DNA from 3 places in the Rhizobium sp. P1_B8 genome. Region 3 is predicted to be linked to each of the others. Evidence: riboswitches for the same ligand, from Rfam matches in the RefSeq annotation. Region 3 holds a riboswitch; each other region holds the start of a gene.

Region 1 (9,634 bases), on a different contig from region 3:
CCCCAGGCCGTCACCCCGAAGGAGACAGGCCACTCGCCATGATCCTGCACATAGCGGCGCACCAGCAGTTCCGCCGATTTTTTGCCGAGCTCGTAGGCGGCCGGCGTCGGCACGGCGCGGCTGTCGACCGAATAGAAATTGCGGCCCGTCGGCAGCACGTCGGGCCGCCCGCGCGTCGGTGCGCCGGATGGGCCAGGTGCGACGAAGCGACCGTCGAGGCCAGCGAGCAGACCTGCGATCTCGGCGGGGCCGCAGGCGAGGATGGAAAGTTTGAGACGGGTTTCGATCTCCAAGAGTACAGCCCGCGTAGCCTTCCAGTCTGCTGGGCACTCCATTTCGCCGGAAACGAACTTCGCTGCCAGCAGTTCGATGCGCTCGACGGCGTCGCCGTTGGTTCGCCATGGGGCATCGAGAACATCTGCGAGGATATCAGGACGCGGACCGGCCCAAACGGCAGCCATGTCGGTGTCGAGAGGGTCGAAGGAGGAGGCACCCCGCACGCCGCCGCCCAATCCCGCATCCGCCGCGATCGCCCGCTGCAAACTCGCATCACCGCCCTCGCCAAGCCCGCGCGGCACCCGCGCCAGCGCCACGGTCAGGTCAGTCAAGAGCCGTCCTTCAGGCGAGACCCCGAACACATGCAGTCCATCGCGGATCTGCATCTCCTTTAGGTCGCAGAGATAGGCGTCGAGCTTCTTCAGCGCCTCGCCCTCGCTTTCGCCGCTCGCGATACCGGCATCACGGTCGAGGCCGATATCGGCAACGAGCTCGAGGATCTGGCGGCTGAGCAGACGAATGCGGCGGGGATCGCCGCCCGACGCCTCGTAATATTCGTCGACCAGCGCCTCCAGATCCTTCAGCGGCCCGTAGCTTTCGGCCCGCGTCAACGGCGGCGTCAGATGATCGATGATGACGGCCGCACTTCGGCGCTTGGCTTGCGTGCCCTCGCCCGGATCGTTGACGATGAAGGGATAGAGATGCGGCAGCGGCCCGAGGATCGCCTCGGGATAACAGCTTTCTGACAGCGCCAGCGCCTTGCCCGGCAGCCATTCGAGATTGCCGTGTTTGCCCATATGGATGATCGCATGGGCGCCGAACTCGCGGCGCAGGAAAGCGTAGAAGGCGAGATAACCGTGCGGCGGCACGAGATCCGGCGAATGATAACTCTCTTTCGGATCGATATTATAGCCGCGTGCTGGCTGGATGCCGACGAGCACCTCGCCGAAGCGCGCAAAAGGCAGGGCGAAGACGCCTTCGCGAAAATACGGATCATCTTCGGGATCGCCCCAGCGGGCTCTCACCTCATCCTGAATCTTACTGGGAAGAGATTCCAGGAAGCTGTTGTACAGACTCAGGGAAAGCGTCTCGCGGATGATCTTTCCGTCGGAACCGGAATTGGTCGGCCCTTCCATCAGGTGGCGGATCAGCGCATCGCCGTCGGCCGGAATTTCGGCGACCGGATACCCCGCTGCCCGCACAGCCTTCAGCACCTCGACGGTGCCGGCCGGCGTATCCAAGCCGACGCCGTTGCCGAGCCGGCCGTCCCGGTTCGGGTAGTTCGCCATGACGAGCGCGATGCGCCGGTCGCCGGCGAAAGTCTTCCGCAGCCGCGCCCAATTGGCGGCAAGCTCCGCCGTATAGCGCACCCGGCCGGCATCGGCCTGGCTGGCGACGATGTTCGTCTCGACCAGCGCATCGTAGCGCGCCGCCGTCTTGAAGGAGACCGCCCGCGCCAGCACCCGGCCATCGACTTCAGGCAGTGCCACGTTCATGCCGAGATCGCGCGCCGACAAGCCCTGCGGGGAAGCCGCCCATGCCTCCTTCGACGAGGCCGACAGGATCGCCTGCAGCACGATCGCCTCATTCGCCTCCAGCACCGTCGGCTGCCGGTCTGCACCCGGTGCCGAGACTGCAAAGCCGGTCGTGTTGATGACGACATCGGGTTTCAGCGCCGAAAATACGCTTTCGAGAATGCCTGTGGAGATGGGATCCTTGAGGCTGTAGGCAAAGACCGGCAGCGGCCAGAGGCCGAGTGCGGCCAGCGCCTCGACAAGCGCTTCGATCGGCCCGGTCTCGCCGCTTTGGACGAGGGCGCGGTAGAAGCTGATGGCGACTGTAGGGGATTCAAATCCCTCCTCCGCTACCATCCCCGCACCCGAAGACATATCTAAAACGACCCGCCGCCACTCCTCGACCCCGATCAACCCCCGCCCCGGCCACCAAATACCTGCCTTCATCAAAGGCACAGCCGGTGCCGGCTTCTCTGTGCCCGACAGCATCGCCCCGGCATAATCGAGAAACGCCCGCGCATTAGCATCGCCGCCCTCGATCAGATAGGCCCAGAGCGCGTTGAGATCGTCGAGATCAACATTGGAGAAAGGAACCAGCCCCGCATCTGGCCTGGCATCACCCGGCAAGACCGCAATCAGTGCACCGGCGCGAGCCGCAGCCGCATGCAGCGCTTCCAGCGCATAGTGGAAATAGCTGGCGCCGCCGAGCGCACGCACGATGATCAGCTTCGCATGCCGCGCGGTGCGCTCGACATAGGTATCGACCGACATCGGATGCTTGAGGCTCATCAGACTGGCGAGCCTCAGCGAAGGTGCTGTCCGGCGATCGCGATGGGCGGCTGCGATCGCGGCAAGCTCGCTGTCGGCCGCCGACAGGAACAGGATATCGCCCGGCGTCTGCCCAAGGTCGATTGCCTCCTCGCCGTCGCTGATCGTTCCCTGCTGGGCCAGAAGCAGATGCATCGGTCTATGCCAGCGCTTCGATCGCCGCCCTCACCGCGTCCTGGTCCATTTCGTGCAGGCCAATGACAACGAGGCGTGTGCCGCGCTTTTCTCCGGCTGCCCAGGCGCGGTCGAAATAATGGTCGATGCGGCTGCCGACGGCCTGGAGCTGCAAACGCATCGGTTTGCCTGAAACGTCGACGAAACCCTTGAGACGCAGCACGTCATGGGCTGATATGATGTCCTTCAGCGCTTCGACGAAACCGGCGGGATCGGCAATGGCTCCGAGATCGACGACAAAGCTGTCGAATTCGTCGTGATCGTGCGGCGCGCCATCCTCATGCTCCAGCTCGTGATGCGACTTGCGATTGGCGACATCGTCCTCCGTGCCGATGCCAAGGCCGAGCAAGATGCCGGCTGACACCTCGCCATTTCTCGCCTCGATCATCACGGGCTTGCGCACCGTGCGGGAGGCGACCTCGTCGCGCACCCTGATAAGGCCCGCAGCGTCGATTAGGTCGGTCTTGTTGAGCACGATGAGGTCGGCGCAGGTGAGCTGGTCCTCGAACAGCTCCTCGATCGGGCTTTCGTGATCGAGCGATTCATCCTCGGCACGGCGCGCATCGACGGCATCATGGTCGTCGGCAAAACGGCCGGCGGCAACGGCAGCACTATCGACCACCGTGATGACACCGTCGACGGTCACCTGGGTGCGAATGTCGGGCCAGTTGAAGGCGGCGACCAGCGGCTGCGGCAAAGCAAGGCCCGAGGTTTCGATGACGATATGGTCGGGCCGCTGTTCGCGTTCGAGCAGCTTCGTCATCGTCGGGATGAAGTCGTCCGCGACCGTGCAGCAGATGCAGCCATTGGTGAGCTCGATAATGTCGTCCTCGGTGCAATTGTCTGCACCGCAGCCCTTCAGCACGTCGCCGTCGACGCCGAGATCGCCGAATTCGTTGATAATCAGCGCAATCTTCTTGCCGCCGGCATTGGTCAGCAGGTTGCGGATCATCGTCGTTTTGCCGGCACCGAGGAAGCCGGTAATGACGGTTGCGGGAATCTTCTGCTGGTTCATGGACTTAACCCTTCATTTTCAGCGGCAGGCCTGCCGCGATGAAATAAACTTCGGCGGCCCTCGCCGCGATCGATTGGTGCAGCCGGCCGGCATGATCGCGAAAATCCCGCGCCATACGATTATCCGGCACGATGCCGAGACCGACCTCGTTGGAAACGAAAACGAGCCGCGCCTGCGCGGCGGGCAGGAAATCGGCAAGTGCGGCAAATTCCGCCGCCATGTCGCGCTCCTCGATCATCAGATTGGTGACCCAGAGCGTCAGGCAATCGATCAGCACGATGCGCCCTTCGCCGTCGATGGCGGTAAGCTTGCCGACAAGATCGAGCGGCTCCTCATGCGTCGTCCAGGACGGACCGCGATCGGCCTTGTGTTGCGTGATGCGCGCCTGCATCTCCTCGTCCCAGGCCCGTCCGGTGGCAAGGTAGTGGCGATCCAGATCGGTCGCGGTGACGAGGGATTCGGCGAACCGGGACTTGCCGGAGCGCGCGCCGCCAAGGATGAAGACGGTGTTGGAGGGGGCAGCCGTCATGCCGGCGTTGCCTTCTGAATAGATGCCGCGCAAGCCGCAACGGAAGACGCCGGCGGCTGTAGGGCCCCGCCAAATCGCGCCGCACCAGGCTGCGCTGAATTCAATCGTTCAGCCAAGACAACCTCCGTGCTGGCAACGGGCATAGTGCCCAGGTGTGGGCTTCGCGCCCGGCACGCATGGCAGGTCTCCTGGCTCGCAGTTATCGGCCGCGATCGGGGCAGACCGGAAACCGGTCGCCCTGATCGTGCCAGCGGATCATCCTCGCCTTCCCGGCTGCATCGGTGAAAAAGTGGACGATTCGTAGACTTGAGAGGCGTCCGACCCCGGTTGATCACCATGCATATCCAGTGGCTTTTCCGGCATGTCGTCCGTCCCGCCCGCCTGCAGGATTGCAGGCTGTCGGCAGAAAAGGCTTCACGCCGGATGGACGACCCTGACCGCACTACAGTCGCGGGGTCGGCTGTGATGAAGGCGCCCGGCTTGGGTCCGCCCCGTCACATTCCCTTTTCATCCGGAAGGGCGTAATACCGATCCGGAACCATCCGTTATGTCAGGATGGTCGGGCGACCATCCGTTGAGGGATGGTTAGGCAAGCTCAGAGGTGAAGTCAACCGGCCTTGGCGACCGGGCAATGGCCGGCCAGAGGAAGCAACTCCGCCAACACGACTTACTCTACCTAAAATATCGTCATTTATCATAGACTTACGTCATAAAAATTTGTCCCCGCCGCCGGCTTTTCGCCGCAATTGCGTCGCAAGCGGACTGCGCGACCATCTCTGCCCTTGACCGGGCCTCTCCCCGCCTAGTTGTCTAGCCATGCTTATGAAATTGGATCGGCGCCGTTTTCGTGCGCTGCGTGTTTTCTTCGATCCGGGACGCCTGCGGGCGCTGACCCGCCGTAGCGAGGTTGGCCTGTCGCTGGCGGGCGCCGTCGTCGGCATCATCTCGGGTCTCGCCGTCACCGGCATGAGTTACGTCTCCAACGAGCTGCATCAGCTGGTCTTCGGCATATCAGACAGCGAACGGCTGAGCTCGTCCGAGATCGAGAACAAGATGCTGCTGCTCACTGCCCCCGTCATTGGCGGCGCCCTGCTCGGCATGTTGCTCCTAGTGCTGGCGAAACGACGCAAGAAGCCGATGGTCGACCCGATCGAGGCCAATGCGCTGCATGGCGGCCGCCTGTCCTTGACCGACAGCATCATCGTTGCCGTGCAGAACCTGATCTCCAACGGTTTCGGCGCCTCCGTCGGCCTGGAGGCCGGCTATACCCAGCTTGCCGCCGGCCTCGCCTCCAAATTCGGCCTGAAGCTGCAGCTTCGCCGCTCGGACCTGCGCACCCTCGTTGGCTGCGGCGCGGCGGGCGCCATCGCCGCCGCCTTCAACGCGCCGCTGACCGGCGCTTTCTATGCCTTCGAGCTGATCATCGGCACCTATACGATCGTGTCGCTGACGCCTGTCGTCGTCTCCGCCCTTGTCTCCACCCTGATCGCAAGGCTGCTTGCCGGCAGCGATTTCACCATCGATATCGGCAGCTTCGGCTCGGTCGTGCCAGCCGATTATATCCCGGCACTGCTGCTCGGTGCTTTCTGCGCCGGTGTCGGCATCCTGATCATGCAGGGCGTCGCCTTTGTCGAAGAGCTGGCGCGCAAGAGCTCGATCGCCCCACCCTTCCGCCCGGCACTCGGCATCATCATCGTCGGGCTGTTGGCGATGATCTCACCGCAGGTGCTCTCGGCCGGCCACGGCGCGTTGCATCTCAACCTTTCCCGTGAGGTGGCGATCCCGACGCTGATCGGCCTCTTCCTCTTGAAATCCTTCGCCTCGGCGATCTCGATCGGCTCCGGCTTCAGGGGTGGGCTGTTCTTCGCCTCGCTGTTCATGGGCGCCCTGCTCGGCAAGCTCTTCGCCTATTGCGGCCCCTATTTTGCCGATGCGACGCTGACGCCCGTCATCTATGCCGTGGTCGGCATGAGTTCGCTCGCCGTCGCCGTCATCGGCGGGCCGCTGACCATGACGTTCCTGGCGCTCGAAATCACCGGCGATTTCCCGATTACGGCACTGGTGCTCGCCGCCGTCATCACCTCCTCGCTCGTCGTCCGCTCGACCTTCGGCTACTCCTTCGCCACATGGCGCTTTCATCTTCGCGGCGAAAGCATCCGCAGCGCCCATGATGTCGGCTGGATCCGCAATCTGACGGTCGACAAGCTGATGCGCGCCGATGTCAAGACGGCAAGGGCGGGCATCTCTCTGGAGGAATTCAAGCAGGCCTTCCCGATCGGCTCGACCCAGCGCGTCATCCTCGTCGAGGAGAGCGACAAATATGCGGGCCTCGTGCTGGTGCCGGAGATCTACGCCAACCCGACCGACGCCCAGGACGAGGGCAAGACGCTTGCCGATTTCATCCACTACCGCAACGACTTCCTGCAGCCGCAGATGAATGCCAGGCAGGCGGCGGCGATCTTCGACAAGAGCGAAAGCGAAGCACTCGCCGTCGTCAACAACCTGATCGAACGCAAGGTGATCGGCCAGCTCAGCGAAAGCTATACGCTGCGCCGCTACAGCGAAGAACTCGACCGCCGTCGCCGCGAGGTCTCAGGCGAGATCTGATCCGTCGCCGCGCCGATCGGATCGACGCTTCAGGATACGGCGTCGGCGAGCTTGAACACGTCGGCCCGCTTCGAAACACCGCGCAGCTCAAACGATCCTAGATACTCGCAGGCCACGGCGCAGGTGGCCGCGAAGCTCTCCGACATCAGCAGGTGTTGTTCAAGCGTGCCGCAGAGCTTTTCGAGCCGCGAGGCCTCGTTGACGGCCCTGCCGATCACCGTGAAATCGAGCCTGCCACGGGCGCCGACGTTCCCATAGAAAACCTCGCCGAGATGCAGGACGACATCGACGCCGATATCGGGGCCGCCGTTTTTCGTCCGCTCACGGTTCAGCGCCTCGTTTGCTTTCAGCAGATTCTTCGTAGAAGCCAGCGCGGCCATGCAGGCCTTCTGCGGATCCTCGGCGTCGGTTGGAAAGATCGCAAGCACGCTGTCGCCCATGAACTTGAGGATCTCGCCGGAATTTTCCTCGACATGCCGGTCGATCAGCTCGAAATGTTCGTTCAGAAACCCGACGATCTCGCTGGGTTGATAGACCTCGGTCAAGGCCGTGAAATTTCTGAGGTCCGCAATCAGGATCGCCGCATTGATGGAGCCGCCGGTTCCCCTCTGGGTCTCCCCGGCCAGAATGCGCGCGCTCGTCCTGGCGCCGGTATAGACCGCGAGGATATCGGTGGCGGTTTTCGATGCCGCCACACGGTAAGCCGCCAGACCCAGCGCCGGGACAAGCGCTTTGACGATCGCCAGCTGATCATCGGAAAATCCGCCCGGCGCATCGCTGGTCAGGGAGAAACCAAGCCCGCGCAACGCGACCTCCTTCGGAAATTCGCAAAGGCTGACCAGATGGTCCGTGCCGCCGGCAAGCGCAAATTCCGCGAGCTGCGGATAGTCGAGCCCCTCGCCCCTGGCCAATATCCAGCGCCCTGTTCTCTCGCCGCGGTTCAGCAGGTAAAATATCGGTGTTTTCTCGAAGTTGCGCTCTTCTACGCTGCCATGCGCTGCATTTTCGAGAACGGTTGCACCGCCCCGCACGAAATTGGCCGAGACGCCGCGATACATGGGATGAAGGGATGGCATGGTAATGCTGGCCCGCCAGATCGGAATGCCATCGGCGATCAGCCGCTCGCACAGGCCGGCGACGAGATCGCCAATATGCTCGCTGGTGAGTCCCTGCTCTATAAGCCACTGAATATGATCGTTAATTTTCGAACCTCCGCATGGGACCGGGAACCGGGAATGACCGTTTTCGCCACCAAAGCCCGGCAACACGAACCGCAGATACGCGCTGAAAGAGCGATATCACGCATCCCATTCATTAGCCTGCTTCGCGTCGCTATACCACTCCTGGGCGAATGGAAGTGATAGGGAATCCAATGATGACAACAAGGAGCGCCAGCGCTTTTCCTCAACCGTTCGGCTTCACTGAGATATGTAAAGGGCTGCTCGGTTAGCGGAATCTGTTCCAGTCTCCGTCCCGCGAGGCGACGAACGGGATCTCGCCTCTCGACACCGCAATGTCCTTCAGCATGTGGTCCGACAACGCCCCAAGCCGATTTTCCACCGATCGCCGTCGTCGCCACAGCATGAGGCTACGAGCCGGAGACAACAGCAGCAGCACCGCTTTGCGCAGTCGCAGTTCGAACCCGCCTGACAAGAGCTTCTCGTTCATGATCGTCCCCATCGAGTCGTGCGCCGATCACAAAGATCGGTGCGCCCTGCGAGCCGGTCGGCGCCTCGTCCGCCGGCCGGCTCCCGCGCCCCAGCGCAGACCTCGGAATCGAGATTGGTTTGGTGAAAGGGTTATGCGTGGATTGAAAAGCGACAGAGCGTGGTTGGCGCGCCCTATCGAACGCGGTCTTAACGCGCGGCCGAATGAGGGCCGATGAGCGTGGTGATCTCCGTCACGCGGTCCGCTGGAAAGCCACCCTTTTCTGCGTGCCGATAGACCGCATCGGCGCTCTCGGCCTCATGAACGCAGTACATCTTGTCCCCGGTCACATAGCTGGTGATCCAGGTATAGGGTTCGCCGAGAGAGGCCACGACGGCGTTGGATTTCGCCGAGATCTCTCGCAGGCTTTCCTTGTCCATGTCCCCGAGACCTGGAATGTTTCGTTCGACAACGAATTGCGGCATTGTTTTATCCTTCCATGATGTTTTGAGTGACGCAGCGCTTCATCAACCGTGCGCATGCCGGCAGCTGACGTCGGGGTTCATGTCGGCGAACGGTCCCTTCGGATTGTTCTTCCATGCCCAGACGTGCAGCTCGTAGAAAGCCGGAAGGCCATAGCGGTTCGGTGCGTTCGTGAAACTGAACAGCTGGCCGCCGAGATTGGCGGGGCCTTTCGTCGTGATGTATTCGACAGCGACGAGTTTCATCTTGCCGTGTTCGTCAGGCTCGTACATCACAGCCTCCGGCTTGGAGAGATCAATGGCCTCATCCTTGATGAGGTCGGCACTGACATAGTGGATACCCATCGCACCTCCATCTATGCCGCTGGTGCATGGGATCGGCGAATAGCCTTCCTTGACGGCCTGGTTGACATCCCGGAAGCGCGCATTGGCCTCCCGGACCTGTTCCGGCAGGCCGCCGCCAAGCGCTGCAGCCGGAAGAGCTGCCATAATGAGAAGCGCCGCGATTGGCGCTTTTGTCGCTTTCATGAAGATTGCCCTCCAATTTCTGGTTGTCCAAGCC
Region 2 (9,634 bases), on a different contig from region 3:
GCGCGGCTCGGGCAAGTGCAGACTTCGCCCTGGTTGAGGGCAAACATCGCAAAGCCTTCGAGCGCCTTGTCGAGGAAGTCGTCGTCCTCGGCCATCACATCGGCGAAGAAGATGTTCGGCGACTTGCCGCCGAGCTCCAATGTCACCGGAATGAGGTTCTGGCTGGCATATTGCATGATCAGCCGGCCAGTCGTCGTCTCGCCGGTGAAGGCGATCTTGGCGACGCGCGGGCTGGTCGCCAGCGGCTTGCCGGCTTCTATGCCGAAGCCGTTGACGATGTTGAGCACGCCGGGCGGCAGCAGATCGCCGACGAGTTCGGCCCAGAGCAGGATCGAGGCCGGTGTCTGCTCGGCGGGCTTCAGCACGACGCAGTTGCCGGCGGCAAGTGCAGGCGCCAGCTTCCAGGTGGCCATCAGGATCGGGAAGTTCCACGGGATGATCTGACCGACGACGCCGAGTGGCTCATGGAAGTGATAGGCGACGGTATCGTGGTCGATCTCGCCGATCGAACCCTCCTGGGCGCGAATGCAGGAGGCGAAGTAGCGGAAGTGGTCGATCGCCAGCGGAATGTCGGCTGCCATGGTTTCGCGGATCGGCTTGCCATTGTCCCAGGTCTCGGCCTGGGCGAGCAATTCCAGCTTGTCTTCCATGCGCTGGGCAATCTTCATGAGGATATTGGAGCGCTCGGCAGCGGAGGTGCGGCCCCATTTTTCCTTTGCCGCATGGGCGGCGTCGAGCGCGAGATTGATGTCCTTTTCATTGGAGCGGGGAATGTCGCAGAGCTTGCCGCCGGTGACGGGCGTGAGGTTTTCAAAGTATTTGCCTTCGACCGGCTCGCGCCATTCGCCGCCGATATAGTTGCCGTATTTCAGCTTGAACGGCGACTCGACGATTTTCTGATGAAGCATGTCATCCTCCCTTGATGATCCAGGTTCCCAAGCGAACCAGTGAGAGGAAAATGAGCATGTTTTGGCGGAAGGAACAGGGCGGGTCTTCCATACCGCAGTGCACAGTGTCGCAGACCTGCGACAGCATCGGGTTACGATTGCTCCAGGAGCGGGACCTTTGCTCCGATCAGTGGAGATCGAGCTTCTTCATCTTCCTGTGTAGCGTGGCGCGGCTGATGCCGAGCGCGATCGCCGCCTGCGAAACATTGCCGCCGGCGCGCGACAGCGCCCGCAGCAGTGCCGCCTTCTCCGCCTCGACCATCTCGTCCTGCTGGGAAACGCCAGCCTCGTGCAGGGCATCGGCTGCCGGAATGCCGGCGGCGATGCGTTTGTCGTCCAGCTGCAACGCGACGCGGGCGGCGCGCGTCGCGCCGAGCACCAAATCGTGCCTGTCGACGGCCAGCAAAGCGGCGGCGGAATTGGTGCCCGCCGGGACCATCAGGAAACGGGCGCCGGCAAAGGCCGAGCGGAAGAGGTTGAGCTCGATGCGCATCGCTGCATCGCGCACGGTCTGCGTCAGGATCGCCAGCGTCATCTCGTTGACGTCTTCGCGACATGCGGAGATGTCGAGGGCTGCGGCCACCCGGCCACGATGATCGCGGATCGGCGCCGTCGTGCAGCTGAGGCTGGTATTCGAGCTGAAAAAATGCTGATCGCGGAAGATGGCGACGGCACGCTCGTCGGCAAGTGCAGTGCCGATACCGTTGGTGCCGATGCTGGCCTCTGTCCAGACCGAGCCGGTCCAGAGCCCGAGTTCGCGGAATTCCTTGTCGTCGCCGGCAGCGCCCCGGCGCTCCAGCGCGATGCCGTTCTTGTCGGTCAGAAGCAGGCAACAGCCGGCCCTGCCAACGGTGGTAAAGAGACGATCGAGCTCTTCCGTCGCGCTGGCGATCAGCTGATCGGACTGCTCGCGCGCACGGCGGAATTCCAGGTCGGTGAGGCGGATTGGAGCCCGCTGGTCCTCGGGGGCGAGCTGGTGCATGGTCATGCACCGCCGCCATGAGGCGACAACAGGAGAACTGGCTGCCGCAGATTCGCGCTGGGCAGACGTGTAGACGTACTCGGCGTGCGCTGAGTGTTCGTGCATCGGCTCCTCCCACCGAATTTCAGCACACTCTGATGGAAAAGCGGCTGGTTTGCAATCGGCCGGCGCTGGCGCTCGTCAGCGTGCGGCGCCTCCTGACGAAAGTGGCTGAAATCACATTTCGGTGTTTGGGCAGCCATGGCGTAACAAATGCCCCCTCTCCCTCGTAGTTCTGTACAGAAGCAAGGTTTGCCAGATGAGGAGATCCGACCATGCTGAACAGACGATTGTTGCTGATGGGCGCTGCTTTTGGGGCGCTTGCGGTTCGCTCAGGCCTGGCCGGCAAGGCAATCGCCGGCGAGAGGTTTGCGGTGACCCACACCGAGGAGGAATGGCGCAAGCTGCTGACGCCGGATCAATATGTCATCCTGCGCCAGGCGGGGACGGAACATCCCTTCACCAGTGCCTTGCTGCATGAGGAGCGAAAGGGCAATTTCGCCTGCGCCGGCTGCGACCAGGACCTCTTTTCCTCGACCACCAAATTCGACAGCGGCACTGGCTGGCCGAGCTTCTGGGCGCCGCTTGAAAATGCTGTCGGCACAACCGGCGACACGACCTTCAGCATGGCACGTACCGCCGTGCACTGCAGCCGTTGCGGCGGTCACCTCGGCCATGTCTTCGATGACGGCCCGAAGCCAACCGGGCTTCGCTACTGCATGAATGGTCTCGCCATGACCTTCCATCCGGCCTCGGTCTGATTGATGATGATCTTGTTGTTTTGCCTCAAGGCTGACAGCTTCCAGCGCTCTAGCGCTGCAGCCAGGCCTCGATGCCACGGGCTGCCGCCCGGCCGGTCGCCAGGCAGGCGGTGAGGAGATAGCCACCAGTCGGCGCCTCCCAGTCGAGCATTTCGCCGGCGACGAAGGTGCCCGGCAGTGCCTTCAACATGTAGCTCTCGTCGACGCCGCTCCAGCGGATGCCGCCGGCTGAGGAGATCGCTTCGGCGATCGGGCGGGTTTCGATCACCGGCACCGGCAGGGCCTTGATCATGCGTGCGAGACGCTCCGGATCGGTTCGGTCGCGCTCGGGAGCGAGTTCGCGGAGCAGCGCCGTCTTGACGCCGTCGAGGCCGGCGCCCTTGCGCAGGCGGTTTGAAAAGCTCGATTTGGCGTCCTGCCGCGCAAGGTCGCGGCTCAGCCTCTCGATGGCGCGGCCCGGTGCGAGGTCGAGCGTCAGGACGGCGCTGCCATGGTTCGGCAGCCGGTCGCGCAACGCGGCCGTATGGGTATAGACGAGGCTGCCTTCGATGCCGCTGCCGGTGATGACGAATTCGCCGGGAAAAGTGCCGGCCTCGGACGTGGCGGTGACTGATTTTACCGGCTCGCCGGCGAAACGCTCGCTGAAGTTCCTGCTCCAGCCGACGACGAAGCCGCAATTGGCGGGTTGAAAAGTGTCAATTTCCACACCCCTGCCGGCCAGCCAAGGTACCCAGGTAGCATCCGAGCCGAGGCGCGGCCAGCTTGCGCCGCCGAGCGCCAGCAGGGCTGCGTCGCAATGGACGATGCCGCGCCCTTCGGGCGTTTCGAAAACATAGCCGTCTTCGGCAAAACCGGTCCAGCGGTGGCGGGTGCGCAGCGTGGCGCCCTGTGCCTCCAGCCGCCTGAGCCAGGCGCGCAGCAAAGGCGAGGCCTTCATCACCTTCGGAAAAACCCGGCCGGACGAGCCGATGAAGGTTTCCGTCCCGAGCTCGCTTGCCCAATTCCTGATATCATCAGGGGTAAAGGCATCAAGAGCGGGGCGCAGACGGGCGGAGGCCGCTCCGAAGCGCGTGGTGAAACGGGCATAATCCTCGGAATGGGTGATGTTGAGACCGGACTTGCCGGCCAGCAGAAACTTGCGGGCAAAGGTCGGCATGGCGTCATAGACGGTCACCGCATGACCGGAACGGGAAAGCAGTTCGGCAGCCGCTAGACCCGCCGGGCCGCCGCCGATGATTGCAATCCGCTTCTGGTTCATTGATGTCTTCGCCCGATTCTGTCTCGTTCACTTTTGGCGCGGGCGCGGATCGCCTGCAAGGGCGGAGATCAGTGGTGGGGATGCGTGCACTGGCCGTGGTCGGCGAGAACCTCGATGACGCGGCATTGGTCGACGCGGCCGTGGCCGCAGCCTTCCACCATGGTTTCCAGCTCGGCCTTCAGCGCCCTCAGGCTGCGGATGCGCTGCTCGACCTCGATGAGGCGGGCCTTGGCGATGGCGTCGGCCGAGGCACAGGATTGGTGCGGATCATCCTGCAGGGTGAGCAGCGTGCGGATCGCCTCGATCTCGAAGCCGAGTTCGCGGGCATGGCGGATGAAGGCGAGGCGGCTGATATCGGCGGGTTCGAAGGAGCGCTGGTTGCCCTCGCTGCGGCTCGGCGCCGCGAGCAGCCCGATGCTCTCGTAATAACGCACCGTCGGCACCTTGACGCCACTCTGGCGAGCAGCTTCGCCGATCGTGATCCTTTTCATAATTTTCCTCTTGCACCTCTAGTCGCTAGAGGATGTAGGAGGGATGCTTCTATTTGACAAGGAAGCGGTTCATGGCTGAGAGCGAAACACGATATCGGGTTGGCGGCATGGATTGCGCCGCCTGCGCAACCAAGATCGATACGGCGGTCAGACGCGTGGCGGGTGTCGCCGATGTTTCCGTCTCGGTGATGGCGGGCACGATGACCGTCCGGCATGATGGCAGCAGCGATCTCAAGACGATCGAGAAGAAGGTGACCGGGCTCGGCTATTCCGTCGCGCCGCTTGCCGGAAACGCTGCGCCTGCGCATGAACACGGCTCGCAGCACCGTCATGACCATGGACATGATCACGGTGATCACGGTGATCACGCGGGCCATGACCACGACCATGAAGGGCACGATCATGCAAGTCATCGCCACGACCATTCTCACGAACATGGCGAGAAGGAAATCGAGGGGCTGCACGGGCACGACCATGCGCCGATGGCCGGTCCCTGGTGGCAGAGTAGGAAGGGCCGGCTGACCATCCTTTCGGGTGCGGCACTCGTTGCCGCCTATGCCGTCGGCCATCTCGTGCCGGCGATTGCGTCCTATGCCTTCATCGTCGCCATGCTGATCGGGCTGGTGCCGATCGCTCGGCGCGCTGTCATGGCTGCCCTCTCAGGAACACCGTTTTCGATCGAGATGCTGATGACGATCGCCGCTGTCGGCGCCGTCATCATCAATGCCGGCGAAGAGGCGGCAACTGTCGTGTTCCTGTTCCTCGTTGGCGAGCTGCTGGAAGGGGTGGCAGCGGGCAAGGCGCGCGAAAGCATCCAGTCGCTGACGGCACTGGTGCCGAAGAGTGCGCTACTCGAAGACAATGGGCAGACACGGGAGGTGCCTGCGGAAAGCCTTTCGGTCGGCGCCATCATCATGGTTCGTCCTGGCGACCGGATCTCGGCGGACGGCATCATCATCTCAGGCGAGAGCGCGATCGACGAGGCGCCGGTGACGGGCGAGAGCACGCCGGTGCGCAAGGGCGTCGATGCCGTCGTTTTTGCCGGCACGGTGAATGGCGATGCGGTGCTCAGGGTTCGCGTCACGGCGGCTGCCGCCGACAATACCATCGCCCGCGTCGTCAAGCTGGTGGAGGAAGCTCAGGAATCGAAGGCGCCGACCGAACGCTTCATCGATCGGTTCTCGCGCTATTACACGCCCGGCGTCGTCGTGGTCGCAGCGCTTGTCGCGGTCGTTCCACCGTTGCTGTTCGCTGGGCCGTGGGGCGAATGGGTCTATAAGGGCCTTGCGATCCTTTTGATCGGCTGCCCCTGCGCGCTCGTCATCTCGACGCCGGCGGCGATCGCCGCCTCGCTTTCATCCGGTGCGCGGCGCGGGCTGCTGATGAAGGGCGGCGCGGTGTTGGAAACGCTCGGCAAGGTGACGATGGTCGCCTTCGACAAGACAGGCACGCTGACAGAAGGCAAGCCTCAGGTGACCGACATCATTTCCTTTGGCCTGAGCGAGGCGCAGGTGTTGTCGCGCGCGGCGGTGCTGGAGCAGGGTTCCAGCCATCCGCTGGCGCTGGCGATCCTCAACCGCGCCAAGGCGGATGGCGTTCCCGTGCCGCCGGCCTTCGAGCTGGAAGCGCTGCCGGGCAAGGGTGTCAGCGGCAAAGTCGGCGGTGAGGCGCTGGATCTGCTGTCGCCGCCTGCCGCCCGCGAGCGCGGGACGCTCAGCGCGGAACAGGATGCACGCATCACGGCGCTGAACGACGAGGGCAAGAGCGTGTCGGTGCTGCTCGTCAACGGTGTTGCGGCCGGCCTGATCGCCATGCGTGACGAGCCGCGTGAGGATGCCGAGGCCGGGCTCGCTGCCCTCAAATCAGCAGGCGTCAAGGCGATGATGTTGACGGGCGACAACAAGCGGACGGCAGCAGCCGTTGCCGGTATGCTCGGCATCGACTGGCGCGGCGAGATGATGCCGGAGGATAAGCAGCGGGTCGTTGGCGAATTGAAGCGCCAGGGCTTCATCGTCGCCAAGGTCGGCGACGGTATCAACGATGCTCCGGCGCTGGCCGCTGCCGATATCGGCATCGCCATGGGTGGCGGCACCGATGTGGCGCTGGAGACGGCGGATGCTGCCGTGCTGCACGGACGCGTTGGCGACGTGGCGCGGATGATCGAACTTTCCAAACGCACGATGCGCAACATCCTGCAGAATATCACCATCGCACTCGGGCTGAAGGCGGTGTTTCTGGTGACGACGATCATAGGGATCACCGGGCTCTGGCCAGCGATTCTCGCCGATACCGGCGCCACAGTGCTGGTGACGATCAATGCGCTACGATTGCTTCGAATAAAGATATAAACATTCCTGACTTCATCCCTCCGGCATTCGTCACCGATGGGATGTCCCATCGACGATTCGGGCCCGATCTCGAATCGAAAATCGCGGGACCGGCCATAGGTAGGCTCTCCTCGTCGGGACTTTCTCCACAGCCTGATTTCTTTAAGCTTTGGTTAGCCATGATTTTCACAGGAACGTAGCGATTTCAAACCTGTCGTAACGCAATGCACAAACCATCCGTTGACGCGAATTTGGATTGGCGTACTATATCTAGTGTTCGAGGTTCCGTCGATTCGTGAGGATCGGCGGCTAAGACGGGAATTCGGTGCGCTTCGCCATCATGGCGCGGCAATGCCGGGGCTGCCCCCGCAACTGTAAGCGGCGAGCAACTGTCCGATTTCAGGTCACTGGAGCATGATGCTCCGGGAAGGCTGGGCAGGCGCTTTGACCCGTGAGCCAGGAGACCTGCCTCGAACGAAACGTCCACGGGCGGGGTGTCCGGAAGGTCGCGTTGCATGGCTGCGGGGAATCTCCGCATCGCGTTTCGCAGGCCCGAACCTCCGCATGAGCCACTTCGGGGTGAAGTCATGTCAGTATTTCAGTTCAGGCCGCCACCCGCTAGAGGTAGAGGGCGGAGTACGCCCAGCGGCTGAACAGCCGCACAGCTCAAAATCATCAGAAAATTTTTCGACGGATATCGACAGATTTCCGATCGATGTCCTGCGCCCAATCGCATCGTCACGAGGAATATCATGACCATTACCGTCTACAGCAAGCCTGCCTGCGTCCAATGCACTGCCACCTACCGCGCCCTCGACCGTCTGGGCGTCGATTATGACATCGTCGATATCTCGCAGGATGCCGAAGCGCTCGATCGCGTCCGTAGCCTCGGCTACATGCAGGCACCTGTCGTCATCGCCGGCGAGCAGCATTGGGCGGGCTTCCGTCCCGACATGATCAGCGCGCTCTCCTGACCTGAGGACAAGCGATGGGCTTGATTGTCTATTATTCCAGCCGATCCGAGAACACCCATCGGTTCGTCGCCAAACTCGGTCTGCGCGCGGCGCGCATTCCGCCAGGTGGCGCAGACGCGTTCCATATCCGCGAACCCTTCGTGCTGATCGTGCCGACCTATAGCGGCGACGGCGGCAAGGGTGCCGTTCCCAAGCAGGTGATCCGTTTCCTCAACGATGCGGAAAACCGAGGACACATCCGCGGCGTGATCGCCGCGGGCAACAGCAATTTCGGCGAGACATACGGGCTCGCCGGCGACGTGGTCTCGCAGAAATGCCAAGTGCCGTACCTTTACCGGTTCGAGCTCATGGGTACCGAAGACGACGTCGCCAAGGTCAAACACGGAATGGAACGATTTTGGACACGGGAACAAACCTGAAGCGGGATGCGGGCGCAAAACCGCATCAAACTTTTGCTCAGCCCGCCGGGGAAAGGCCGCCGAAGGCAGCCGAAACGCTCGACTATCACGCGCTGAACGCGATGCTGAACCTCTATGACGATGGGGGGCGGATTCAGCTCGACAAGGATCGTTTGGCGGCCAAGCAATATTTCCTCCAGCATGTGAACCAGAACACGGTGTTCTTCCACAATCTGAGGGAAAAGCTCGATTACCTCGTGACCGAGGGATATTACGAGCAGGAGGTTCTCGACCAGTATTCCTTCAATTTCGTGCGGGATCTGTTCGACCAGGCCTATGCCAAGAAATTCCGTTTCCCGACCTTCCTCGGCGCCTTCAAATATTACACCAGCTATACGCTGAAGACCTTCGACGGCAAGCGCTATCTCGAGCGCTATGAGGACCGCATCTGCATGGTGGCTCTGGCCTTGGCGCGTGGCGACGAGGCCCTTGCCCGCGACATGGTCGACGAGATCATTTCCGGCCGTTTCCAGCCGGCGACGCCGACCTTCCTCAATGCCGGCAAGAAGCAGCGCGGCGAACTGGTTTCCTGCTTTCTGCTGCGCGTCGAGGACAATATGGAATCGATCGGCCGGTCGATCAATTCGGCGCTGCAATTGTCGAAGCGCGGCGGCGGTGTGGCGCTGTCGCTGACGAATATCCGCGAGGCGGGCGCGCCGATCAAGCATATCGAGAACCAGTCCTCGGGCATCATCCCGGTGATGAAGCTGCTCGAAGACAGTTTCTCCTATGCCAACCAGCTCGGGGCGCGGCAGGGCGCGGGTGCGGTCTATCTCAATGCCCATCATCCCGATATCATGCGCTTCCTTGACACCAAGCGCGAAAATGCCGACGAAAAAATCCGCATCAAGACGCTGTCACTCGGCGTCGTCGTGCCCGATATCACCTTCGAACTCGCCAAGAACAATGAGGATATGTATCTGTTCTCGCCCTATGACGTGGAACGCGTCTATGGCGTGCCTTTCACCGAGATTTCGGTGACGGAAAAATATCGCGAGATGGTGGCGGATGCCCGCATTTCGAAGAAGAAGATCAAGGCGCGCGAATTCTTCCAGGTGCTTGCCGAAATCCAGTTCGAGAGCGGCTACCCCTACATCATGTTCGAGGACACGGTGAACCGGGCGAACCCGATCGCCGGACGTATTTCGATGAGCAATCTATGCTCGGAAATCCTGCAGGTCAGCGAGGCGAGCGAATATCATGACGACCTTTCCTACAAACATCTCGGCAAGGATATTTCCTGCAATCTCGGCTCGCTGAATATCGCGGCGGCAATGGATTCGGCAGATTTCGGCAAGACGATCGAGACCTCGATCCGGGCGCTGACAGCCGTTTCCGACATGAGTCACATTTCCTCGGTTCCCTCGATCGAGAAGGGCAATGACGAGAGCCATGCG
Region 3 (9,634 bases):
ATTGCGGTCTGGCTGATCGCACTCCCGGCGGCCGCTGTCAGAACGGCATCGAGGCTGGAGGAACCTCCGCTTGACCGGGCAGCCGGATAAACACGTGTGAGGTAGCCGTTGCCGAACTGGCCGATGACATGGGCGACTTGATCGACCTGTTCCCGCAGGCGGGCATTCACAAGCTGGCGCTGTCGATCAAGGGCGGCAGCATCGCTTTCGGTCCCTGCCCAGAGCGCCGAAAGTACAACAAGTCCGATCGCTCCAAGCCCGCTGACGGCAATCAGAAACAGAATTCTTCCCGAAGCAATCCAGGATTGCTGAAACGTCTTGGAGCTGGAAGGAAGAACGATCTGCAAGCCTAGACCCCTGAACACCACGACACGGGCGCATTGGCCGACGCTAACAAAGAAGCGTTCACGTAGAATTAAAGGCTGCGGCGCACTATGGGGCGAGATCGACTATGCCCCGAGGAGCTCCCGACGATGTTGCGCATATCCATTCAGACTATACTGCGCGGAGCGCTGATTGCGGGCGGGATGGGTATTTTTTTGGCCGCGACCTCGCCGCTTGAGGTGGCTGCGCAAGATCGCATGCCAATGAGAATTGCCGTCGAAGGTGCATTTCCGCCCTTCAACTATCTCGATGCAAATAACAAACTTCAGGGCTTCGACATCGATATTGCCAATGCGCTGTGCGAGGTTGGCAAGTTCGAATGCCAATTTATCATCGAGAAGTGGGACGACATTATCCCCGATCTCGTTGCCGACAAATACGACGCGATCATCTCATCCATGTCGATGAGCCTTGAGCGGCGTCAAAAGGTTGCCTTCACTGAAAAATACTACAACAGCCCGTCTGTGTTCATCGCCCGGAAGGATTCGTCGATCAGCGATGTCAGCCCCGCCGCCCTCAACGATAAAATTCTTGGGGTGACATCGTCGACAGCGCAGGAATCCTATGCCAACCATCTTTATCCGGAAATGAAAAAGAAGGTGTTTCGGTCTTCGCCCGAATTGTACAAGGGTCTGGCGGACGGGAGCGTCGACATTATCCTCGAGGATAAACTCGCCATCTACGACTGGATTGCCAACACCAAGGCAGGAAGCTGCTGCGAGTTCAAAGGACCGGATCTGGTCGACATCACATACTTCGGTGAGGGTGCCGGCATCGCGCTGCGCCTCGATGACAAGGAGCGTCTTGCGCGCCTGAACGAAGCGTTGAAGAGCATCAAGGCGGACGGGACCTACGACATGATCAACGCAAAATATTTCCCGTTCAGCATCCAGTAGTTCGTCAACAAACTGTCGTCTGACGAATGCGGGATGGCCGGTTTCCGACCATCCCTATCAGGCGGAGTCCTCGGTACTATTCGCTACGCGGCTTTCGCGACATCTCCGTGCGGATCGAGGACATATTTCGTCGCCGCACCCTGGTCGAAGCTCTCATATCCACTGGCGGCATCGTCGAGCGGGATGACCTTGGCGTTGACGATATCGGCGATTGGCAGCCGGTCGTGCAGGATCGCCTGCATGAGCTGGCGATTGTACTTCAGCACCGGCGTCTGGCCCGTGTGAAAGGACTGCGCCTTGGCCCAGCCGAGGCCGAAGCGGAGCGAGAGATTGCCGTGTTTGGCGGCATTGTCGACGGCGCCCGGATCCTCGGTGACGTAGAGGCCGGGAATGCCGATCGAACCCGCGGCACGGGTAATCTCCATCATCTGATTGAGCACGATCGCCGGCTGTTCGCCGCCGGAGTGGCCGCGTGCCTCGAAGCCGACCGCGTCGATGGCGCTATCGACTTCATTGGTGCCGACGACCTGAGCGATCATGTCGCCGAGACGGTCGCTCTTCGACAGGTCGATCGGTTCGAAACCGACCTTCGCCGCATGGGCCAGGCGGTCCTTGTTGAAATCGCCGATCATCACGACGGCAGCGCCGAGAATGCGAGCCGAAGCGGCAGCCGCAAGCCCGACAGGACCGGCGCCGGCGACATAGACGGTCGAGCCGACCCCGACGCCAGCCCGCACCGCGCCATGGAAGCCGGTGGGCAGAATGTCGGAAAGCATGGTGAGATCGCGGATCTTCGCCATGGCTTTGTCCCGATCGGGAATTTTCAGCAGGTTGAAATCGGCGTAGGGAATGGTGACATAGCGCGCCTGTCCGCCGATCCAGCCACCCATGTCGACATAGCCATAGGCACCGCCGGCGCGCGACGGATTTACCGTCAGGCAGACGCCCGTATCCTGGGATTTGCAGCAGCGGCAGCGGCCGCAGGCGACATTAAACGGCACCGAGACGATATCGCCGATATCGAGCATTTCGACGTCGACGCCTTTTTCGATGATCTCGCCGGTGATTTCATGACCGAGGACCAGGCCCGGCATCGCCGTCGTGCGGCCGCGGACCATATGCTGGTCGGAGCCGCAGATGTTGGTCGATATCACCTTCAGAATGACGCCGTGTTCGATGCGGCGGCCATCGGGCGCTTCCAGCTTCGGATCGTCGATGTCGCGAACTTCGACCTTGCCCGGCCGGAGATAGACGACGCCTCTATTTTTGCTCATGAGTTCCTCCCACTTGTTTGAATGCCTCGATCTGCAACCGATGCAGTCGATGGCAACCTTCCCTCCGGCCTGCCTCCTCTGCAGCCCGGTCCACAACACGAGGATACCGCCGCATCGGGCGATATTCGATTTGCAAAAGGGACAGATTGGATGGAGAAGAGGAGTGAACGCCATGGTTTTCGCCTGTCGTTCCGCTCGTGATCATCTGCCGCAATCCGTCGATTTGCTATGCCAAGAGCTGGTTTCCGGCTCCAGAATCTCCTTTCGATCCATCTCGATATCTTTCCGGATGTCTATCCGGCGATTTCCTTGAGGATTTCAGTTCTTCTACCGCTGCGGGGCAGCGCCGGCGTCAGGCCAGCGTCCCAATGGTCCATTTCGCCAGTTTGCGAGATAGCGCCTTGAACACCACAAGCAAACCATGCCTGACGTAAAACAGCGATCAAGAAAACGACATGGGCGCAACTCAAAGACGACAGTCGGCAAAGTCGCAATAGCGCTGCGTAGCGGAAATAATTGATCCCGCGAATACGGCGGTTTTCCGGATCGTCCGGGAAGATTTGATCGCCGCCTAAAGGCTTTAGGCGCGATGCGGTCGCCGGCTGCGGCTGACGTCGATTGCGGTGTGCCAGAATACGGCGCCGAGGATGATCGCGCCGCCGAAAAAGGTGGCAACGGGCGGCTCTTCGGAAAACAGCAGCCAGACCCAGAAGGGCGTGAGCACGATTTCCATCGTGCCGATCAGCGCCGCTTCCGCCGGCGGCATTCGTTTCGCCCCGGCAAGGAAGAGCACCAGCGCCAGGGAGAAATTGGTCGCGCCGAAGGCGGCAAGGACGATCCAGTTGTGCAAGTCGAGCGAGCCGACCGAACCGAACGGCGCGAAGAGTGCGAGTGTCAGGAAAGCGCTGACCACGGTCGGCGGCAGGCTTGGCACGTCGGGACTGATGCGCGGAATGATGATGACGAGTGCGAAGGACGCGGTCATGCCGAGCGCCAGCAGGTCACCCCAACCGGTGCCGCCGCCGATCGACGAGGCGACAATGACCGCGACTCCGAGGAGCGAAATGCCGCCGGCAATCAGCGTCCGCCTGGAGACCCTCTCCCTGAGGATGACCCAGCCGAGCAACGCTGCGATAAAGGGCGCGGTCGCATAGATCATCGTCACATTGGCGACGGTGGTCATGTAAAGCGCCCCGATGAAGCATACCTGACTGAAGGTCTGGCATGCGATCATGGCAAGACCGGACGGATGGAAGACGGATCGCCATTGCTGCCGCGAGATGCCCCCTTCGAGGAAAAGGCAGGGGATCAGCAGAAACAGGCCGCCGAACAGCGATCGCCAGGCAATCGCCGTCCATACGTCGGTCGTCAGGAGCCGCGAGTAGACGCCGCTCGCGCTCCAGGCAAGTGTCGCGGCAATGATGAGAAGCACACCCTTCTCGTGCTCGCTGCCTGCGAGGCGTCTGGCCGGATTTTCAATGGTCACGCAGATATTCTCAAAGAAGGAAGTCGAACGCCGTTCATTTCTGCGCCAAGAATTGACATCAGACAAACGAATAGTAGAGATATCTATCATCGATTTTTTCTATGGCTAACCCATGCACGAACCGATCGAGAGCGACCTGCTCAGAACCTTCCTGGTCGTTGCCGAGACCTCCAATTTCTCCGCGGCTGCCCAGCGCATCGGGCGGACGCAGTCGGCGGTCAGCACTCAGATCAAGCGGCTTGAGCAGACGATCGGCGAAACCCTGTTCGAACGGGGCGCCCGCGGCGTGCTGCTGACGCGCCAGGGCATACAGCTCGTCCCCTATGCCCGCAGGATAATCGACCTCCTGAACGAGGCCGCCGCGACGATCCGCAGCAAACCGCTGGACGGACCGGTGCGCATCGGAATTCCGGAGGAATACAGCCAGACGGTGCTGCCGGCGGCCCTTGCGGCTTTCGCCGTACGCCACCCGGCCGTCGAGGTCACCGTGTCCTGCGACTACACGGTTCGCAACTTAGCCGCCCTCGAGCGGGATGAGCTCGATCTGGCCGTCGTTTTCGACTGGAGCGATGAGACGAAAGGCGAGGTCATCTGTATCGATCCCACAGTCTGGGTCACATCGATGGTCCACCGGCTGCACGACATCGATCCCCTGCCGATAGCGACCTATCGCAACTCCACCTGGTCACGCGATTTTGCGCTCCGGTCGCTGGAGCAGATCGGCCGCAACTATCGAATCGCTTTCATTGCCGATACCGGCTCGGGGCTGAAGAATGCCGTGACCGCAGGCCTTGCCGTCACCACGCTTTCCCGCAGCAGCATTCCGCCCGGCTGCCGGGAACTCACCGCCGAAGACGGTTTCCCGCCGGTCGATTCCTCCAAGGTCGTGCTCCGCCGGAGCACATACCGTTCCAGCGAGGCCGTTCGGGAACTTGCCGAAATGATACGGGACGCATTCCAGCCTATGCCCGCATCTCCGATGACGTGATGCGGCGCCGCAAGCGGCGCCGGGTCTCGGACGGGCTTTCGGAAAAACTCGCCCGGTAGCTTCTCGCAAAGGCTGAGGCCGAGTTGAAGCCGGTTGCCGCCGCGATGTCGGCGAAGGAGGCCGTCGTCTCGATCACCTTGCGGCGGGCCGCATTCAAGCGCAGGGCGAGATAATGCACATGCGGCGGCGCGCCGATACTCTGCTGGAAAAGATCCTGCAGATGTCGGGCGCTGATGCCCACCCTGCGGGCGAGCCGCGTGAGAATCAGAGGCTGCTCGATATGCTCCTCCATCAGCCGCACCGCTTGCGCGACACGGGAATCGTGCATGCGCAACCCAGCCGAGGCTGCGGAAAGTGACTCATCGGCATGGAAGGACGGCTGCTCATAGCGGAACAGCCGGCTGACCTCGAGCGCCAGCGAATAACCCTGCCGCTGCCTGATCACTTCCAGCATCAGGTCGACGGTTGGAAGCGAACCGGAGGTCGTCAGCCGCTTGCCGTCGATGACGAAACGATCCTTGACGGCCCGCACCTCAGGATAGGCCAGCGCAAAATCCTCGTAGTCCTCCCAGTGGACGGTCGCCGGCAGTCCGTCGAGCAGGCTTGCTTCCGCCAGCAGCCATGTGCCGGACTCGATGCCGGCAATCACCGTGCGATAGCGGGCAGCCTGGGAGAGCTGCATCTTGAGGGCCGGCGTCGCGCTGTGGCGCCAGTTGTAACTGGCAAGCACGAATAGCGGCGTATCCTCGGTCGTCGCCTTGAAAGCGCCTTGTGCGGGCACGGCGATATTGCTGGTGGTCGGGACCGGTGCTCCGTCCGGCGTGAGCAGCCGCCAGCGATAGAGCTCGCTGCCGGAAATGCGGTTGGCACCGCGCAGCGGCTCGATCACCGAGGCGATCAGGATCAGGTTCGCGTCCGGCAGGACGAGAAGGTCGATATCGAGCCGTTCCATCGATCGCTGCAGCAAGGCCACCTCCCTCGGAGTTCCGATAATGTATCAATTGCTTCCGAAAATGCAACGCATCGCCATCCATCCTGTCGCGTAATGCGGACAAGACGAGGGAGAACAAAAGCATGCCTCTTGCGATGAACCGCGATGTCTTCATCACCTGCGCCGTCACCGGCGCCGGCGATACGGTTTCCAAATCCAGCCACGTGCCGATCACTCCCAAGCAGATCGCCGATTCCGCCATCGATGCGGCAAAGGCCGGTGCTGCGGTCGTTCACTGCCATGTCCGCGACCCGGAAACGGGTGCTGCCAGCCGCCGCAACGATCTCTACAGGGAAGTCACCGACCGCATCCGCTCGGCCGATGTCGACGTCGTCCTCAATCTCACCGCCGGCATGGGCGGGGACCTGATCTTTGGCGACGTCGAAAGCCCCCTTCCCCTCAATCCTAAGGGCACGGATATGGCCGGCGCCACCGAGCGCGTCAGCCATGTCGCCGAGTGCCTGCCGGAGATCTGCACGCTCGACTGCGGCACGATGAATTTCAATCTCGGCGACTATGTCATGACCAACACGCCGGCCATGCTGCGGGCCATGGCGAAGAAGATGACGGATCTCGGCGTGCGGCCCGAGATCGAGGCCTTCGACACCGGCCATCTCTGGTTTGCCAAGCAGCTTGCCGAGGAAGGCCTGATCGAAGACCCGGTGCTGATCCAGCTCTGTATGGGCATTCCCTGGGGTGCGCCCGACGATCTCAATACCTTCATGGCGATGGTCAACAACGTGCCTCAGAGCTGGACCTTCTCGGCCTTTTCGATCGGCCGCAACGCCATGGCCTATCCGGCAGCCGCCGTTCTCGCCGGCGGTAATGTGCGCGTCGGCTTGGAGGACAACCTCTTCGTCGGCAAGGGCCAGCTCGCCACCAATGCGCAGCTCGTCGAAAAGGCCGTGCAGGTGGTCGAGGGCATGGGTGCCCGGATCATCGGTCCGGAAGACGTTCGCAAGAAACTCAAACTGACGAAGCGCTGAGGACGGCATGACAGGGATCACCAAAGCGGCTTGTATCGGCGGCGGCGTCATCGGCGGCGGATGGATCGCGCGATTTCTGCTGGCCGGCATCGACGTGAACGTGTTCGATCCGCATCCGGAAGCGAGCCGCATCGTCGGCGAAGTGCTTGCCAACGCCGAAAAAGCCTATGCCATGCTGACCGGAGCACCCCTGCCGCCCCGCGGCAGGCTGACCTTCTGCACGACGCTCGAGGAAGCCGTCGCCGGCGCCGACTGGATTCAGGAAAGCGTGCCGGAAAGGCTCGACCTCAAGCGCGGGGTGCTGACTGAGATCGATACTGTGGCGCGCCCGGACGCCCTGATCGGCTCTTCCACCTCAGGCCTGCTGCCGACCGATCTGCAGCGCGACATGAAGCATCCCGAACGCCTCTTCGTCGCCCACCCCTATAATCCCGTCTATCTGCTGCCGCTCGTCGAAATCGTCGGTGGCGAAAAGACCTCGGCGGCGACCATCCAGACGGCGATGGAAAGACTGGCGCCGATCGGCATGAAGGGCGTCCACATCGCCAAGGAGATCGAGGCCTTTGTCGGCGACCGGCTGCTCGAAGCGCTCTGGCGCGAGGCCTTGTGGCTGATCCACGACGATATCTGCACGGTCGAGACGCTTGATGACGTCATCCGCTACTCCTTCGGCCTGCGCTGGGCGCAGATGGGCCTGTTTCAGACCTACCGCATTGCCGGCGGCGAGGCCGGTATGCGTCACTTCCTTGCCCAGTTCGGTCCATGCCTCGCCTGGCCGTGGACCAAGCTCACCGATGTCGTCGATCTCGACGATGCACTGATCGAAAAGATCGGCCGGCAATCCGATGAACAGGCGGCTGGACTGTCGATCCGCGAGCTCGAACGCATCCGCGACGAAAACCTCGTCGGCATCCTGCAGGCCCTGAAGGGCGGTCACGACGGCGAGGGCTGGGGCGCCGGCAAGCTGCTGAAAGACTTCGAGCAATCGCTCTGGGCAGAAGCCGGCAGGGCAAATACGTCTTTCGACCCGTTGAAGCCGCTGCGGCTTGTCGAGACGAAAGTCGGCCCCGCCTGGGTCGACTATAACGGCCATATGACCGAACACCGTTATCTGCAGGTTTTCGGGGATACCTCGGATGCATTGCTGCGCCTCATCGGCGTTGATCTCGCCTATGTCGAGGCGGGGCGGAGCTATTACACGGTGGAAACCCACATCCGCCATCTCGGCGAGGCGAAGCTCGGCCAGGCGATCCATTCGACCTGCCAGATCCTCTCCGTCGACGAGAAGCGGCTGCATGTCTTCCACACCCTCCACGACACAGTGACGGGCGAAGCTCTGGCAAGCGCCGAGCACATGTTGCTGCATGTCGACAGCAAGGCCGGCAAGGCGACACCGGCGCCGGCCGTCATTCTCGACAAAGTCAAGTCGATTGCCGAAGCGCATGCGAATTTGGTCTCGCCTGAAGGTGTTGGCCGTCACGTCGGCCAGAAACGGTAGGAGGATCGGCATGAATTTCGGACTGAGCGAAGAACAGGTAATGATCGTCGAGACGGTCCGCGCCTTCGTCGAGACCGAAATCTATCCGCACGAGAACCAGGTCGAGCGCAGCGGTGTCGTCCCGCCGGAGCTCGGAGACGAGATCCGGCGCAAATGCATCGATCTTGGCTTCTATGCCTGCAATTTCCCGGAAGAAGTCGGCGGCGCCGGCCTCGACCATCTCACCTTCACGCTGGTCGAGCGGGAGCTCGGGCGCGGTTCCCTGGGGCTGACGGTTTTCTTCGGCCGGCCCTCCGGCATCCTGATGGCCTGCGAGGGCGAGCAGCGAGAGCGCTACCTCCTGCCCGCAGTGCGCGGTGAGAAGATCGACGCGCTCGCCATCACCGAGCCGGACGCCGGATCTGACATGCGCGGCATGAAATGCGCTGCCCGCCGCGACGGTGGCGATTTCGTCCTCAACGGCACGAAACATTTCATCTCCCATGCCGATGTCGCCGATTTCGTCATCGTCTTTGCCGCGACGGGCGAGGAAGAGACGCCGAAAGGCATCAAGAAGAAGATCACCGCCTTCCTGGTGGATCGCGGCACGCGGGGCTTCGAAATCCTCAAAGGCTACGATTCCGTTTCGCATCGCGGCTACCACAACTCAACGCTCAGCTTCGAAGATTGCCGGATTCCGGCGAGCCAGGTACTTGGCGAGGTGCATCGCGGCTTCGATATCGCCAATCAATGGCTCTACGGCACACGGTTGACGGTTGCCGCCACCTGCGTCGGCCGGGCACGGCGCGTCTTCGACATGACGCTGCCCTACGCCGCCGAGCGCAAACAGTTCGGCAAGCCGATCGGCGCTAATCAGGGCGTGTCGTTCAAGCTCGCCGATATGATAACCGAGATCGACGCGGCCGACTGGCTGACGCTCGCCGCCGCCTGGCGGCTCGATGCCGGGCTCTCCGCAGACCGGCAGATCGCCTCGGCCAAGCTTTACTCCTCCGAAATGTTGGCCCGCGTCACCGATGAGGCGATCCAGATCTTCGGCGGCATGGGCCTGATGGACGACCTGCCGCTCGCCCGCTTCTGGCGCGATGCGCGCGTCGAGCGCATCTGGGACGGCACCTCTGAAATCCAGCGGCA

Evidence for each region. Region 3 has a riboswitch for cobalamin ahead of fdhA (formaldehyde dehydrogenase, glutathione-independent). Riboswitches for the same ligand answer to the same signal wherever they lie in the genome.
Region 1: another riboswitch for cobalamin. It lies ahead of cobU (bifunctional adenosylcobinamide kinase/adenosylcobinamide-phosphate guanylyltransferase); the one in region 3 lies ahead of fdhA (formaldehyde dehydrogenase, glutathione-independent).
Region 2: another riboswitch for cobalamin. It lies ahead of nrdH (glutaredoxin-like protein NrdH); the one in region 3 lies ahead of fdhA (formaldehyde dehydrogenase, glutathione-independent).

The regions. Positions count from the first base shown of each region.
Region 1 covers NZ_JBFTZZ010000003.1:56,812-66,445, forward strand. The annotation lists gene cobN (cobaltochelatase subunit CobN) at 1-2,753, opposite strand, end outside; gene cobW (cobalamin biosynthesis protein CobW) at 2,758-3,807, opposite strand; gene cobU (bifunctional adenosylcobinamide kinase/adenosylcobinamide-phosphate guanylyltransferase) at 3,812-4,336, opposite strand; cobalamin riboswitch at 4,498-4,894, opposite strand; gene AC1D2N_RS05915 (chloride channel protein) at 5,153-6,943, shown strand; gene AC1D2N_RS05920 (adenylate/guanylate cyclase domain-containing protein) at 6,973-8,211, opposite strand; gene AC1D2N_RS05925 (DUF1127 domain-containing protein) at 8,390-8,611, opposite strand; gene AC1D2N_RS05930 (DUF4242 domain-containing protein) at 8,800-9,075, opposite strand; gene AC1D2N_RS05935 (hypothetical protein) at 9,118-9,600, opposite strand.
Region 2 covers NZ_JBFTZZ010000035.1:10,746-20,379, reverse strand. The annotation lists gene adh (aldehyde dehydrogenase) at 1-908, opposite strand, end outside; gene AC1D2N_RS30420 (helix-turn-helix domain-containing protein) at 1,075-2,034, opposite strand; gene msrB (peptide-methionine (R)-S-oxide reductase MsrB) at 2,244-2,729, shown strand; gene AC1D2N_RS30410 (TIGR03862 family flavoprotein) at 2,779-3,987, opposite strand; gene AC1D2N_RS30405 (MerR family transcriptional regulator) at 4,056-4,478, opposite strand; gene AC1D2N_RS30400 (heavy metal translocating P-type ATPase) at 4,550-6,826, shown strand; cobalamin riboswitch at 7,069-7,292, shown strand; gene nrdH (glutaredoxin-like protein NrdH) at 7,558-7,779, shown strand; gene nrdI (class Ib ribonucleoside-diphosphate reductase assembly flavoprotein NrdI) at 7,794-8,198, shown strand; gene nrdE (class 1b ribonucleoside-diphosphate reductase subunit alpha) at 8,177-9,634, shown strand, end outside.
Region 3 covers NZ_JBFTZZ010000019.1:93,416-103,049, forward strand. The annotation lists gene AC1D2N_RS22705 (putative bifunctional diguanylate cyclase/phosphodiesterase) at 1-368, opposite strand, end outside; gene AC1D2N_RS22710 (transporter substrate-binding domain-containing protein) at 474-1,280, shown strand; gene fdhA (formaldehyde dehydrogenase, glutathione-independent) at 1,364-2,554, opposite strand; cobalamin riboswitch at 2,774-2,973, opposite strand; gene AC1D2N_RS22720 (DMT family transporter) at 3,135-4,040, opposite strand; gene AC1D2N_RS22725 (LysR substrate-binding domain-containing protein) at 4,153-5,028, shown strand; gene AC1D2N_RS22730 (GlxA family transcriptional regulator) at 5,003-6,001, opposite strand; gene bcoG (3-dehydrocarnitine:acetyl-CoA trimethylamine transferase BcoG) at 6,103-7,005, shown strand; gene AC1D2N_RS22740 (carnitine 3-dehydrogenase) at 7,013-8,503, shown strand; gene AC1D2N_RS22745 (acyl-CoA dehydrogenase family protein) at 8,514-9,634, shown strand, end outside.